2 regions of the Pseudoneobacillus rhizolycopersici genome follow, and region 2 is predicted to be linked to the other one. Evidence: riboswitches for the same ligand, from Rfam matches in the RefSeq annotation. Region 2 holds a riboswitch; the other holds the start of a gene.
What was found. A riboswitch is a leader RNA that binds a small molecule or an ion and turns the genes downstream of it on or off. The one in region 2 is predicted to bind lysine.
Positions count from the first base shown of each region.

Region 1 (6,841 bases), on a different contig from region 2:
CGCGTTTATATATTTATCCATGCCAACGACCTTTAGATACTTCATCGCCACCCGTTCCGCTTCTTCCCTGGAACGCTTTAGCACCTTTACTTGGCCAACGACACAATTATTTAGGACGTTATGGTTATTAAATAAGTTAAACTGCTGGAAGACCATCCCTAAATGTCTGCGATAGGCAAAAATATCATGTTGATCATCTAAGATATTTTCACCCTTATAAATAATTTGACCGCCGCTTGGTTTTTCTAATAAATTAATGCAACGAAGAAGAGTTGATTTACCAGAGCCAGAGGAACCGATGATGCAGACGACTTCACCTTTATGAACCGAAAAATCAATGTCTTTTAATACTTCATGGGTTCCATAGGATTTGTTTAAATGCTGAATATCAATGACTTTTTCCATTAGTCTCTCCTCCTTCTTCTCCTATTTTTCCTTCTCAGTTACAATCATTGTGTAGCTGTCGGGACCTTCTAATTTTCTCTCAAAATAACGTAAAATTTGTGTAACCGCAAACGTCATAACGAAGTAAATCACACAGGCTACAAAGAACGATTCAAAATAGCGGAAGTTATTTCCTGAAATCGATTTTGTCACAAAATATAGTTCGGTTACGGATATCACGTTCAATACTGAAGTATCTTTAATATTAATAACAAATTGATTTCCTGTTGCTGGTAAAATATTTCGAATTACCTGTGGAAGCACCACATTCCACATCGTTTGGACATGATTCATTCCAATCGCATGAGCCGCTTCAAACTGGCCTTTATCGATGGAAATAATTCCACCACGGACAATTTCGGCCATGTAAGCACCTGTATTAATCGACACAATCACGATGGCAGCAAAAAACACGTTTAAATTTATCCCAAACGCTAGCGCGGAACCATAATAGATCACCATTGCTTGGACAATCATTGGAGTTCCACGGAAGAATTCAATATAAATGGAAAGTATCACATTTACTATTTTTAAAAGTATTTTTTTAGGACCACGATCTGGCATCGGGATAGTACGAATGATACCTGCTAATAAACCTATGACGGCCCCGAAAACCGTTCCAATTAGCGCAATTAAAAGGGTTAAACCAGCACCACGAAGGAACATAGGCCAGTTTTCGGAAATGATTTTTATGACCCATTCAAGACTCATCTTTTATCCTCCTTTACTATATAAAACCGACTGTACCCATACATACAGCCGGTTTCCTTCAAATTATTATTCTGCTGCTGGTTGATTTTGAATAGCGGTATCCATAATGCTCGTCTGTTCTTCTTCTGAGATACCGGCTAAAATTTCATTGATTTTTTCTGTTAAGTCACTACCCTTTTTTAAACCAACGGCGATAGCTGTATCGTCTTCAGATGTTTGGAATCCATCTGAAAATTCCACCATAACAAAGTTTTCGTTTGCAGCTGATGCACTGACCGCTTCCGGACGTTCTGATACATAGCCATCAATGATTCCTGACTCAAGAGCCACGCGCATAGCCGGGAAGTTGTCCATTGCCGTTTTCTTGTCGACGCCTTCAATTTGATCAATGACAGAGTAATGGAAAGTATTTAATTGAGCGGTTACTTTTGCCCCTTTGAAATCTTGGATCGATGTTGCACCTTCATATTTGCTACCTTTTTTGACAACCATTACTAAATTAGATTTATAGTAGTTATCCGAGAAGTCGATCGTTTCTTTTCGTTTTTCTGTCGGTGACATACCGGCGATAATGGCATCAATTTTACCAGATGTTAACGCTGGTACAAGGCCATCCCATTCTGTTTTGACAATTACTAATTCCTTGCCTAAACCTTCGGCTATTTTTTTCGCGATTTCGACATCATATCCACCGGCATATTCGGAAGAACCGCTAATTTTGACACCACCGTTGGAATCATTATTTTGCGTCCAGTTAAATGGCGCGTATCCCGCTTCCAGACCTACCTTAAAGGTATTATCTTCTTTTGCTCCAGAATTGGAACTAGTGCTTGTCCCACAACCTGCTAAAAACACCATTGCTGATAGCAACATCATCAAAAATAGTAAAGACATTTTTCTCATGTTCGTCTCTCCTCCTGTTTTTCTTGTATTTTGGACAAATAAAAAACGACCTGAGAATAACTCAGGTCGTACGATATACGGTTGCCCTAAAGTCCTCTCTTTTCCCAAATGAGATAGCACAACTCAATAAACTAGGGTGTTTATTGAGACAGTCCTGCAGCTCTTAACTACAGACCCAGCATGTAATACTGAGGATATTACACACTTCGGCGACATTTCCTTCTCCTTAGTATCAAAGCCTCTCAAGCTCCACTAAAGACTGTTAAATATCGCGCCTCTACCTCACAATCAAAAGTGAGGTCTTATTCAATTTTCTGTTTATAGCCTACATGAAAATAGACAATCTGTCAACCTAGCAATCTATTAGCAAGCTCAAAGGTGGGGGAAAAGGAACACGGTCCTTGTACTATGTTGACTTACTAATTTTCGTACAAGGACCTCTTTCCTAAGCTGTGGCTGACTGTTAATCTATTACCCCAGTTCGAATAATGTTAAAGTCGATTTTGACTTGAACTTTTACATCTTTAAACATATTATGCCATTCATCATTGGTAAGCTTCGAGTGACGTACAGAGGATCGATAGATTTGCCCTAAACCAATCACATCTGAATTTTTCGATTGAAGATAAGATATTAATTTTTCGACCTCTTTTTTCATCTGTTTTGACACTTCTTTTTCAATTAATTCGATATGCTCTTTTTTACTAAAATCAATATTAGGGTTCGTTTCAAGCAATCGGCCATTCAGTTTTATTTTTAACTCATATTCAAGATTCTTTTTGCTCACCAGCTTGATATCACTATCACTATGAATCGTATCTAAGACAATTACGGTTGGATGTTGACGCTTTAACTTTAGAGAATCACTGTTAATGGTCATTTCTATGCTACCGGATTTATATTTATCATTAATCAATTTAAAGTAAAAGCTCTGGTTCGTCGATATTTTCCCCACCATTTTATCATCTTTAAAGATCCCAGTTCCTGTATATTGAACACCCTTATTCCCATTTTTCTTTAGGATAGGGATGATTGGATCTACTCCTAATGAATAATAATCGTGTATGACTTCTTGCATGGTAGCTGATGGCATGAGCTCACCTTTCGTATCTTTTTCAATCATTCGAAATAAATGAAGTCCAATATCAGGAATTTGCTCGCTTTTCAAGTTTAACAAATCTCTGGTTTCTCCTTCGACAATCGCCACGTAGGCAAGATCACTGATGGAAGGGTCCCTTGATAACGATTCAACAATATGGATAATCCCTTTACTGGCAAGTTCTTCACCCATTAAGATGACGCGTAACTGTCCAGATAGCAATCTCTTTGAAGTATTTTTATTGGCATTGATATTAAGACCTCTCACCGTGTGAGCTTCAGCCTCTACTATCATAATATCGGTTTTGGCATTTGGTTCAATTTTCAACTCAACCCCTGTTCCCTTATAGGTTCCGTCTTTTCCAACATCATACCCAATGGTTGTGATAAGGCCAACTTCTTCTAAAATTTTCGGATCAGCACATCCTGACAATAAAAGAAAGGGAATCAGGATTACACAAAAACACCATTTTTTTATCATGTTTGTTTCTCCTTCGACTTTCTGATTTTCTTTTTTAGAAGGACAAATAAGAAGAGAATGATGGGATAACAAAAAATATAATAAAATGCAAACCTTGCAAAATAATCATTAAAGTTATTGATGTTTTGTCGTGAGTTGAATGAGAGTGTCACGATCAAGATGATAAATGAAAAAATCCAAATAAAATGGGAGTCCTTTTTTTGAAATGATCGATTAACGCCTCGAACGGCAGCCCATAAATAATACATAAGATTTGGAATGATGATGATCATCCAAAAGGCAATCGCAATATATTCCGTTCTCTCAACAAAAGGGAATTTGACAATTTTAAATATAGAAAGCGTTGGCCAAATCGTCCTTTCTAATTGACCAGAACCAAAATAGGCAATTGAAACGAGCATAAGAATTAAATACAATATCGTCGAGGCGGCATTTCCCATTTGAGCAAAACGCTGAGCCTTGTCCTTTTCCTTCAAATGGGGATAAATGACATAGAGGATTTCGAATCCGATCATCGATAATGTCATTTTATAAGTCCCTTTTAAGAGTGATTGAAGGTCACTTTCCAACACGGGCCAAAATTGATGGAGCTCAGAATAGCGAAGGGGAAATCCCACAAATCCATACAACCAAAGCGAGAAAATAATATTAAAAAAACTGACTCCCACCATCACTCGAATGCCACCGGTGACACCATAAATCACGAGTAATAATAAAGAAATTGATAGAAACCAGTTTGGCACTTGAGGATACATCCAAGTTTGAATGACTTCAATATAGTTCTTCATAATCACAATAAAGGCGACTAAACAATACAGAATATAAAGGGCATTCATCAATTTCCCAAGCAAATTTCCGAAAACGTCATATTGAATGCCATAAATATCAGAAGAACCGTAAATTTGTAACGTTTTGATGATCACATAGATGAGAATGTACGTTAGAATTCCAGAGAGGGTGACTGAAATCCAAGCATCGTGCTTTGATTCCTGATAAATAATGCGCTGGAACCCATGGATACCGATACTGACTTGCATATCATGAATAATAAAAAATAATAAAAAGGTACTGATTAATAATTGTGGCTTAGGTTGATGTTGAACCTGCATACTGTCACCCGCTAATAAAAATCAATCTTGTTTTTTGGCTTTCTCTGAATCGTACCTGTCAGGATCCTCAGGTCGTGTTTGGGTGGGTCTTTTATTTGTAAAAGAATATGGCAACCTGATGATACTATCCTTCCAGTCAGCTAAACGCGGTGGATAAAAAGGCGTTAAAAATGGAACACCCAGGCTCGATTGTTTCAATAGATGGATGAGCAAAAAACAAAAACTAAACATGATGCCATAAAACCCCAAAAATCCCGCTAACAGCATAATCGGGAAACGCAATATCCGGATTGTATTACCCATCGAAAAATTAGGCGTAGCGAATGAGGCAAGAGCTCCTAACGCAACGATGATAATTAATATATTACTGGTAAATCCTGCATCTACTGCCGCTGTACCGATGACAATACCACCGACAATACCTATGGTTTGCCCGACTTTTGTTGGCAATCTGGCACCTGCTTCTCTCAGTAATTCGATAATCATTTCCATCAACAAGGCTTCGATCAAAGGTGGAAAAGGCACTTTTGACCTTGATTCACTAAGTGGGATTAACAATGTTTGTGGAATGACTTCATAGTGAAACGTTAAAGCAGCGACATAAATGGCCGTAAAAAAAACAGAAAGAAACAAGGCGATTATTCTTAACAGTCTTAGAAAAGAGGCAACCTGCCAATTGACATCCGAATCCTCCATGCTTTCAAAAAATTCCAAGAAAGATTGCGGACAAGCAATCGCAAGAGAACTTCCATCAACCAAAACGCACAGCTTACCTTTTAACAGCCAATCGCAGATCCGATCCGGCCTTTCGGTTAAAACCATTAACGGAAAAATCGAATAAGAGTTATCTTCTAGAAGCTGTTCTAATATGGAACTATCGATTAACCCATCGATTTCAATCGATTGAATTCGTTCGCGTAAAATGTCTACCATTCCCTCAGAAGCGATACCGTTTATATGAATCATAGAAACAGTTGTATGACTACGTTTTCCTATTTGAAAATTTTCTACAGAAAGATTGGGGTCTGAGATATATTTTCGAATTAAGGAAATGTTTGTCATTAAACTTTCATTAAAAGCTATCTGTGGTCCAACTACTTGTGACTCATTTAGAGCTGTTGATAAGGAACGGCCAATATCAGAGGGAGCCTTAGCCAAAAGGACTGCTGCTTCCCCTTCTACATGGATAATGACAACTCCGTCAAGAGTTCCTTTTATCGCCGCATCTAATCCATTTGATTTATCTACTTGCCCAACGGAAATATATTCCATCATTTCCTCAATCGTTTGACAGGCATTTTGTTTGATTGGATCAATAATATTCTCATGCAGCATTTTTTTATCAATCATGGTATTGAGATAAAATAACGTAATGCCCGAACCTAATACATCACTCTCAATGATATCCGCACTATTTTGAAGCCCATTCTTGAATTCCTTTGACATCGACTCTTTTGAAGTGGGAATGGGGTTGTGATTCTCATTTTTTTGTACTTCTGTTTTTCTCTGTTTGAATGCAGACGATTTTTTTTTGAAGAACATGTGTAGCTCCCCTTCAAAAGGTTATGAATCACTCTATAATGCAGTTAGTATTCACCACTTATTTCCTTTTATTCCAGAGAAGCGAGCCTATTCTCCTATTCACAAAAATGTTGTTGGACGAAAGATTTCCCTTATAGTATGGTAAGGTTGAAACCTTTATTTAGATTGGTTAGTTCTATTACAATTGTTAGGAGAATTTTAAATGAAAGAAATCTCTTTCCGTACGAAAATATATATCGGCGAAAACGCGTTAGATCGATTACATAACCTAGAAAATGAACGAATCTTTGTTGTAACTGACCCCTTCATTCAGCAATCGGGGATGATAGCTGAGGTGACCAACCGTATCGAAAAGAAGGGAAATCACTATCAAATCTTTAGTGATATCGTACCGGACCCACCGATTGAAACGGTTGCTGCAGGAGTTAGCTATATGCATAAGCTTAATCCAAGTGTCATCATTGCGATTGGTGGTGGATCGGCCATTGATGCAGCTAAGGCAATGAAGGACTTCTCGCAAAAAGTATTTCAAGACCAAGGCAATATTACGTTT
Region 1 is NZ_JBTOOE010000046.1:557-7,397, forward strand. Features, by position in the region: gene ACX9YW_RS22495 (amino acid ABC transporter ATP-binding protein) at 1-405, opposite strand, end outside; gene ACX9YW_RS22500 (amino acid ABC transporter permease) at 427-1,155, opposite strand; gene ACX9YW_RS22505 (transporter substrate-binding domain-containing protein) at 1,222-2,058, opposite strand; lysine riboswitch at 2,165-2,346, opposite strand; gene ACX9YW_RS22510 (Ger(x)C family spore germination protein) at 2,522-3,637, opposite strand; gene ACX9YW_RS22515 (GerAB/ArcD/ProY family transporter) at 3,634-4,746, opposite strand; gene ACX9YW_RS22520 (spore germination protein) at 4,768-6,288, opposite strand; gene ACX9YW_RS22525 (1-propanol dehydrogenase PduQ) at 6,491-6,841, shown strand, end outside.
Region 1: it holds a riboswitch for lysine, as region 2 does, so the genes downstream of both, ACX9YW_RS22505 (transporter substrate-binding domain-containing protein) here and ACX9YW_RS10870 (aspartate kinase) in region 2, are expected to answer to the same signal.

Region 2 (6,841 bases):
TATTCATTTCCCCAGTTGGATGAGCATTGAATAGTCGTACTTGTGATAACGGAGCTGGTCCGATGAAATCAGATTTGCTATTTACATTCGGACATGCTTCTAAACAAACACCACAAGTCATACATTTTGATAATTCATAAGCCCATTGACGTTTCGTTTCCGGCATACGTGGTCCAGGTCCTAAATCGTAAGTACCGTCAATCGGAATCCATGCCTTAACCTTTTTCAGGGAATCAAACATACGACTACGGTCAACTTGTAGGTCACGTACAACAGGGAACGTTCTCATTGGCTCTAAGCGAATCGGTTGTTCTAATTGATCCACTAACGCTGAACAAGATTGGCGTGGCTTGCCGTTAATAATCATTGAACAAGCTCCACATACCTCCTCCAAACAGTTCATGTCCCAAGTGATTGGTGTTGTATCTTCACCTTTAGCATTTTTCGGATTACGTCGAATCTCCATTAAAGCCGAAATAACGTTCATATTAGGACGATATGCCAGTTCGAATTCCTCCGTGTAAGGAGCAGAATCAGGACTGTCTTGACGTGAAATGATAAATTTTACGGTTTTTTGTTCAGACATACCTTTCTACTCTCCCTTCTTCTTCGAATAATCACGCTTACGAGGCTTGATCAACGAAGTATCTACTTCATCGTAATGGAAAGCTGGTGCAGACTTACCATTGACAAACTTAGCCATTGTTGTTTTCAAGAATTCTTCATCATTTCGCTCAGGGAAATCTGGCTTATAATGTGCACCACGGCTCTCATTACGATTATAAGCACCAAGTGTGATAACACGTGATAATTGAAGCATGTTTTGTAACTGGCGTGTAAAGCTAGCTCCTTGATTGCTCCATCTAGCCGTATCGTTAATATTAATTTTCTCAAAACGTTCAAGTAGCTCTTGAATCTTCTCATCTGTTTTTAGAAGTTTATCGTTAAAACGAACAACTGTTACGTTATCTGTCATCCATTCCCCTAATTCTTTATGGATAACATACGCATTCTCGGTACCGTTCATGGACATAATCTTATTCCATTTTTCTTCTTCTTGTTTCACGGCGCCATCAAATACAGTAGAAGATAGAGAGTCTACGCTCTTTTCTAATCCATTAATATATTTAACAGCATTTGGACCCGCTACCATACCACCATAGATTGCTGATAATAGAGAGTTTGCACCTAAACGGTTTGCACCATGCTGTGAATAATCACATTCACCCGCAGCGAATAACCCTGGAATATTGGTCATTTGGTCGTAATCTACCCATAATCCACCCATAGAATAGTGAACAGCAGGGAAAATTTTCATTGGAACTTTACGAGGATCATCACCCATGAATTTCTCGTAAATTTCAATGATACCACCAAGTTTAATATCAAGCTCTTTTGGATCCTTATGAGATAAATCTAGGTAAACCATGTTTTCGCCATTGATACCTAATTTTAAATCCACACAAACATGGAAAATTTCACGTGTTGCAATATCACGTGGAACAAGGTTTCCATATGCCGGATATTTTTCTTCAAGGAAGTACCATGGCTTACCATCTTTATATGTCCAGACGCGTCCACCTTCACCACGAGCTGATTCACTCATTAAGCGCAGCTTATCATCACCAGGGATGGCTGTTGGATGGATTTGAATGAATTCTCCATTTGCATAATAAACACCTTGCTGGTAGGCAATCGCAGCTGCTGAACCAGTATTAATAACTGAGTTAGTTGTCTTCCCAAAAATAATCCCAGGACCACCAGTTGCAAGGATTACCGCATCTGCAGCAAATGATTTAATTTCCATTGTCTTAAGATTTTGACATACAACCCCGCGGCAGATGCCTTCATCATCAAGAACTGAACCCAAGAATTCCCAGCCTTCATATTTCGTAACAAGACCGGCTACCTCATGACGGCGAACTTGCTCATCAAGAGCATATAGTAATTGCTGCCCAGTTGTTGCCCCGGCAAATGCCGTACGATGATGTTGCGTACCACCGAAACGACGGAAGTCTAATAAACCTTCAGGCGTCCGGTTAAACATAACACCCATACGGTCAAATAAATGAATTATTCCAGGTGCTGCCTCTGCCATTGCTTTAACAGGTGGCTGATTAGCCAAGAAATCTCCACCATAAATTGTATCGTCAAAGTGGATCCAAGGAGAGTCCCCTTCACCCTTTGTATTAACCGCTCCATTAATACCACCTTGGGCACAAACAGAGTGAGAACGTTTAACAGGAACTAACGAGAATAATTCAACGGGTGTACCGGATTCTGCAACTTTGACAGTTGCCATAAGGCCAGCGAGACCGCCACCGACAACAATCACTTTACCTTTACTCATCGTGACTCACTCCTACTTTCCTCAAATCTTTCATATTTCAATAGAATCGATAATATTAGCTAACAAATGCAAATAGTGTTCTGACAAACACAAATGATGTGGCAAGGAAAATCACAATAGTCACATAAGTAGAAATGACCTGTGAACGAGGCGATACGGTGATCCCCCAGCTTACCAAAAATGACCATAATCCATTCGCGAAGTGGAATGTTGTAGAAATGACACCGACAACATAGAATGCGAACATAAACGGATTTGATAAAATATTTGCCATCATATCAAAGTTTACTTCTGCACCAAAAGCTGCGGCCACACGGGTTTCCCATACGTGCCAAGTGATAAAAATTAGAGTAATCACACCGGAAACACGTTGTAATAGGAACATCCAGTTACGGAAAAAACCGTAGCGACTTGCGTTGTTTTTAGCAGTAAAAGCGATGTAAAGTCCGTAGATTGCATGGAATAATAACGGTAAGAAAATGATAAAAGCCTCTAATAAATACCGGAATGGAAGATTTGCCATAAAATTAGCAGCGCTATTGAAAGCCGATTCCCCTCTTGTGGCAAATTGATTGACTATCATATGCTGCATTAAAAACAAACCAACCGGAATTACCCCTAGTAATGAGTGCAATCTCCGATTAAAAAACTCACGATTACCTGCCATCATGTACCCCCCTTAAAAATTAAAAGTTAATTAAGTATTAGGTATATCTATCCTAAATTCCCCTTCTATGGAAGATAAACCTATCATCACTGTGAAAAAGTTTCGACACTTTTCGTACAATTATGTGACAAATTCATTTTACTCCCATCAAGTTGAAGCGTCAAGGAAACGATTACACAATAATTTTGCTAAGATAATTATCGGAAATTTCAGAACTGTAATATTTACCAATTCAGTAATAATTATTTTTGTTCATAATAAAAATGTTCATGGATAAGGTTGAATTTTTTTACAAACTTAAAGGAAATTTTGATTATAATAGGATAATAGAAAGAGAGGAGAAACATGTGAAAAAGTTAAGAAGTATGGAGGAGGAAATTTCGTTACATGAGATTTCGGTTCCTTCATTTGGATATGAGTTAATTCGTGAAGAGCTTTTAAGTAATATTCTTGGCAAAGATGCTCCTGAAATCTTATACTGGGCAGGCAAACAACTGGCTAGAAATTATCTATTGCAAAATCTAGATGAAATATCAGCATTTTTTTCCGAAGCCGCTTGGGGAACTTTAACAGTAAAAAAAGAACATAAAAATGAATTAATATTTGAACTGACGAGTGAATTAATTAGTAGAAGACTGAAGTTGAAGCAAGATATCCATTTTCGCTTAGAAGCTGGTTTTTTAGCCCAACAAATCGAAAACCAACTTAGGATGGTCGCAGAGGCAAATGTTCAAATACATAAGAAAGCGGGCATTATTGAAATAACAGTAAGATGGGATCAGAAGGATTTATTCTAACTAAAACGAGGTGCCCTTTGATGAAGGGCACCTCGTTTTTGGGTTTATGCATTCGCAAATGCACCGGCAAGTTCAAATGTATCATGTAATACTTGTACGGCATGTAACATATGTTCCTTTTCAACGACTGTAGAAACTTTTATTTCGGATGTACTTACCATTTTTATTTGAATTTGGTTTTTAGCAAGTGCTTCGAACATTTCTGCCGCTACACCCGGATTTGATATCATCCCTGATCCAACAATCGAAACTTTTGCTAAACCGGTTTCACTCTCAACTCGGTCAAACATTAGTAATTCTTTATTTTTCTCGAGCACTTCTATAGTTTCATCCAGTGAGTCTGTTTTTATAGAAAAGGAAAGGTTTGTCGTATCCTCAGAAGTTATGCTTTGAATAATAATATCGACGTTAATATGGTTCGATGCCAGTGTGGTAAAAATGGTTGATAAGCTTGTGAATGAATTAGGCAAACCAAAAACAGTTACCCTTGTAATTTCATCTTCAAACGCCACACCGCGTACAATTAAGTTTTGTTCCATGCTTGCTTCCTCCTCAATAATTGTTCCTGCTACTCTCTCCAAACTGGATCGAACTTCCAATGGCACTTGATAATTTTTTGCAAATTCAACTGCACGCGGATGTAACACGCCTGCCCCTAAATTTGCCAGCTCAAGCATCTCATCGTAGGAAACGGAAAGTAATTTACGTGCTTCCTTTACATACCGTGGATCAGTGGTAAAAACACCTGTTACATCTGTGTAAATATCACACTTATCTGCCCCTAACGCTGCAGCTAACGCCACAGCCGTCGTATCAGATCCACCTCGGCCTAATGTCGTAATATCACCCGTTTCGGAAATTCCTTGGAAACCTGCAACGACAACAACCTGTCCAGCCTCTATTTGCGCTTGAATGGCCTTCGTATCAATATGCGTAATCCGCGCGTTGCTATGTACGGACTCGGTTGATATTCCTGCTTGCCAACCTGTAAACGAAGTGGCACTTACACCTTTTTCAGCAAGCGCCATTGAAAGTAAAGCGATGGTTACTTGCTCTCCTGTTGATAAGAGCATATCCATTTCCCGTTTTGACGGATTGGCTGAAAGTTCTTTGGCTAATGAAACTAATACGTCAGTGGTTTTCCCCATTGCCGATACAACAACGACAACGTCATTTCCATTATTCTTTTCTTCTAATACTCGCTCGGCAACATTTTTAATTCGTTCTGAACTGCCTACTGAGGTCCCACCAAATTTTTGCACAATTAAACCCACAATTTTCCCTACTTTCTATGTTGTTAGAAATGAATATGTCCTCTTCATGCAAAAAAGCAATGAGAGGCGCGCTCCCATTGCTTTTATAGACGTAAAAATATACGAAAATAAACAATTTGAGATAGCGCTCCAAGATGTTATGTTCATCTTGACAATCTGGCATTTCTTAAACGCACAGACCAGCAAAGAAAGTAATGAGTCTTTCTTTACTTCGGCGAACATTCCTTTCAAAGTTTTTCTCAGAAGCTCAATCTTCTCCAAACTTTTACTCTTAAGGCTCGCACCTCTACCCACTTTAATAAAGTGTTTAATTAAATTATCACTTATTATATCACAGCCCATTTTTGTCGACAACCATTATTCTTGCAGCCTCTTTATTAATTCCGTGGCAACATTAGTTGGAATGCCGATCTCTGTAAAATCCTCCACTTTGGCTTCCTTCATTTTTTTCACTGAGCCAAAGTGCTTAAGAAGGGCCTTTTTCCGCTTTTCGCCTATTCCTTCAATCTCATCAAGAAGCGATTGAAACGCCCCTTTACCTCGAATTTGCCGATGAAATGTAATCGCAAAACGGTGGACCTCATCTTGAATTCGTTGTAATAGGTAGAATTCCTGACTCGTCCTGCTTAAAGGGACCACCTCTAAAGGACTTCCATATAATAGCTGAGACGTTCTGTGTTTATCATCTTTTGCAAGTCCAGCCAGCGGAATATCTAATCCAAGCTCATTTTCGAGGATCTCGCGAACTGCTTCAATATGCCCTTTACCACCATCAATAATAATTAAATCCGGTAGTGGGAGGTTTTCTTGGAGAACTCTTGTATAACGACGTCTTGTCACCTCACGCATGGATTCATAATCGTCTGGACCTTGCACCGATTTAATTTTATATTTTCGATATTCCTTTTTATAGGGTTTTCCATCTATAAACACAACCATGGCTGACACCGGATTAGTCCCTTGGATATTCGAATTATCAAACGCTTCAATTCGGTGCGGTGTATAGATTCCCATCGCTCTTCCGAGATTTTCAACTGCCTTGATTGTTCGGTCTTCATCCTTTTCAATTAGGGAGAATTTTTCCTTTAAGGCAATGTTCGCATTCTTTTCCGCTAATTTAACAAGTTCCTTCTTGGATCCTTTTTGCGGTTTTAAAACCTTTACTTCAAGCAACTGCTCAAGAATGCTTGAGTCTATTTTTTCAGATATAAGAATTTCCTTAGGCTTAAAATGATTCGCTTTTGTGTAAAATTGGCCAAGAAAACTAAGTATTTCTTCTTCCGGTTCATTATAGATTGGGAAAAGCGACACATCACGCTCAATCAGTTTTCCTTGGCGGACGAAGAATACCTGGACACACATCCAACCTTTATCAACCGCGTAACCGAATACATCACGATCAGTGAAATCGGTCATCGTAATTTTTTGTTTCTCCATTGTCGCTTCGATGTGGGCAATTTTATCACGAAACTCTTTGGCCCGTTCAAAATCTAGTTCTTCAGCGGCAGCTGTCATTTTTTCAGTGAGGTCTTTTTTTATTTCTTTATAACCTCCGTTTAAAAATCGGGTGATTTCGTCGGTTAATTCCTTGTATTGCTGCTCGCTAATATCGTGAATGCAAGGTGCTAGGCATTGTCCCATGTGATAATACAAGCAAACCCGATCGGGTAGGGTAGAGCATTTTCTTAATGGGTAAATGCGGTCGAGGAGCTTTTTTGTCTCATTGGCTGCTTGGACATTTGGATATGGTCCA
Region 2 is NZ_JBTOOE010000008.1:102,837-109,677, reverse strand. Features, by position in the region: gene sdhB (succinate dehydrogenase iron-sulfur subunit) at 1-586, opposite strand, end outside; gene sdhA (succinate dehydrogenase flavoprotein subunit) at 593-2,350, opposite strand; gene ACX9YW_RS10880 (succinate dehydrogenase cytochrome b558 subunit) at 2,406-3,017, opposite strand; gene ACX9YW_RS10875 (YslB family protein) at 3,365-3,814, shown strand; gene ACX9YW_RS10870 (aspartate kinase) at 3,859-5,088, opposite strand; lysine riboswitch at 5,203-5,385, opposite strand; gene uvrC (excinuclease ABC subunit UvrC) at 5,446-6,841, opposite strand, start outside.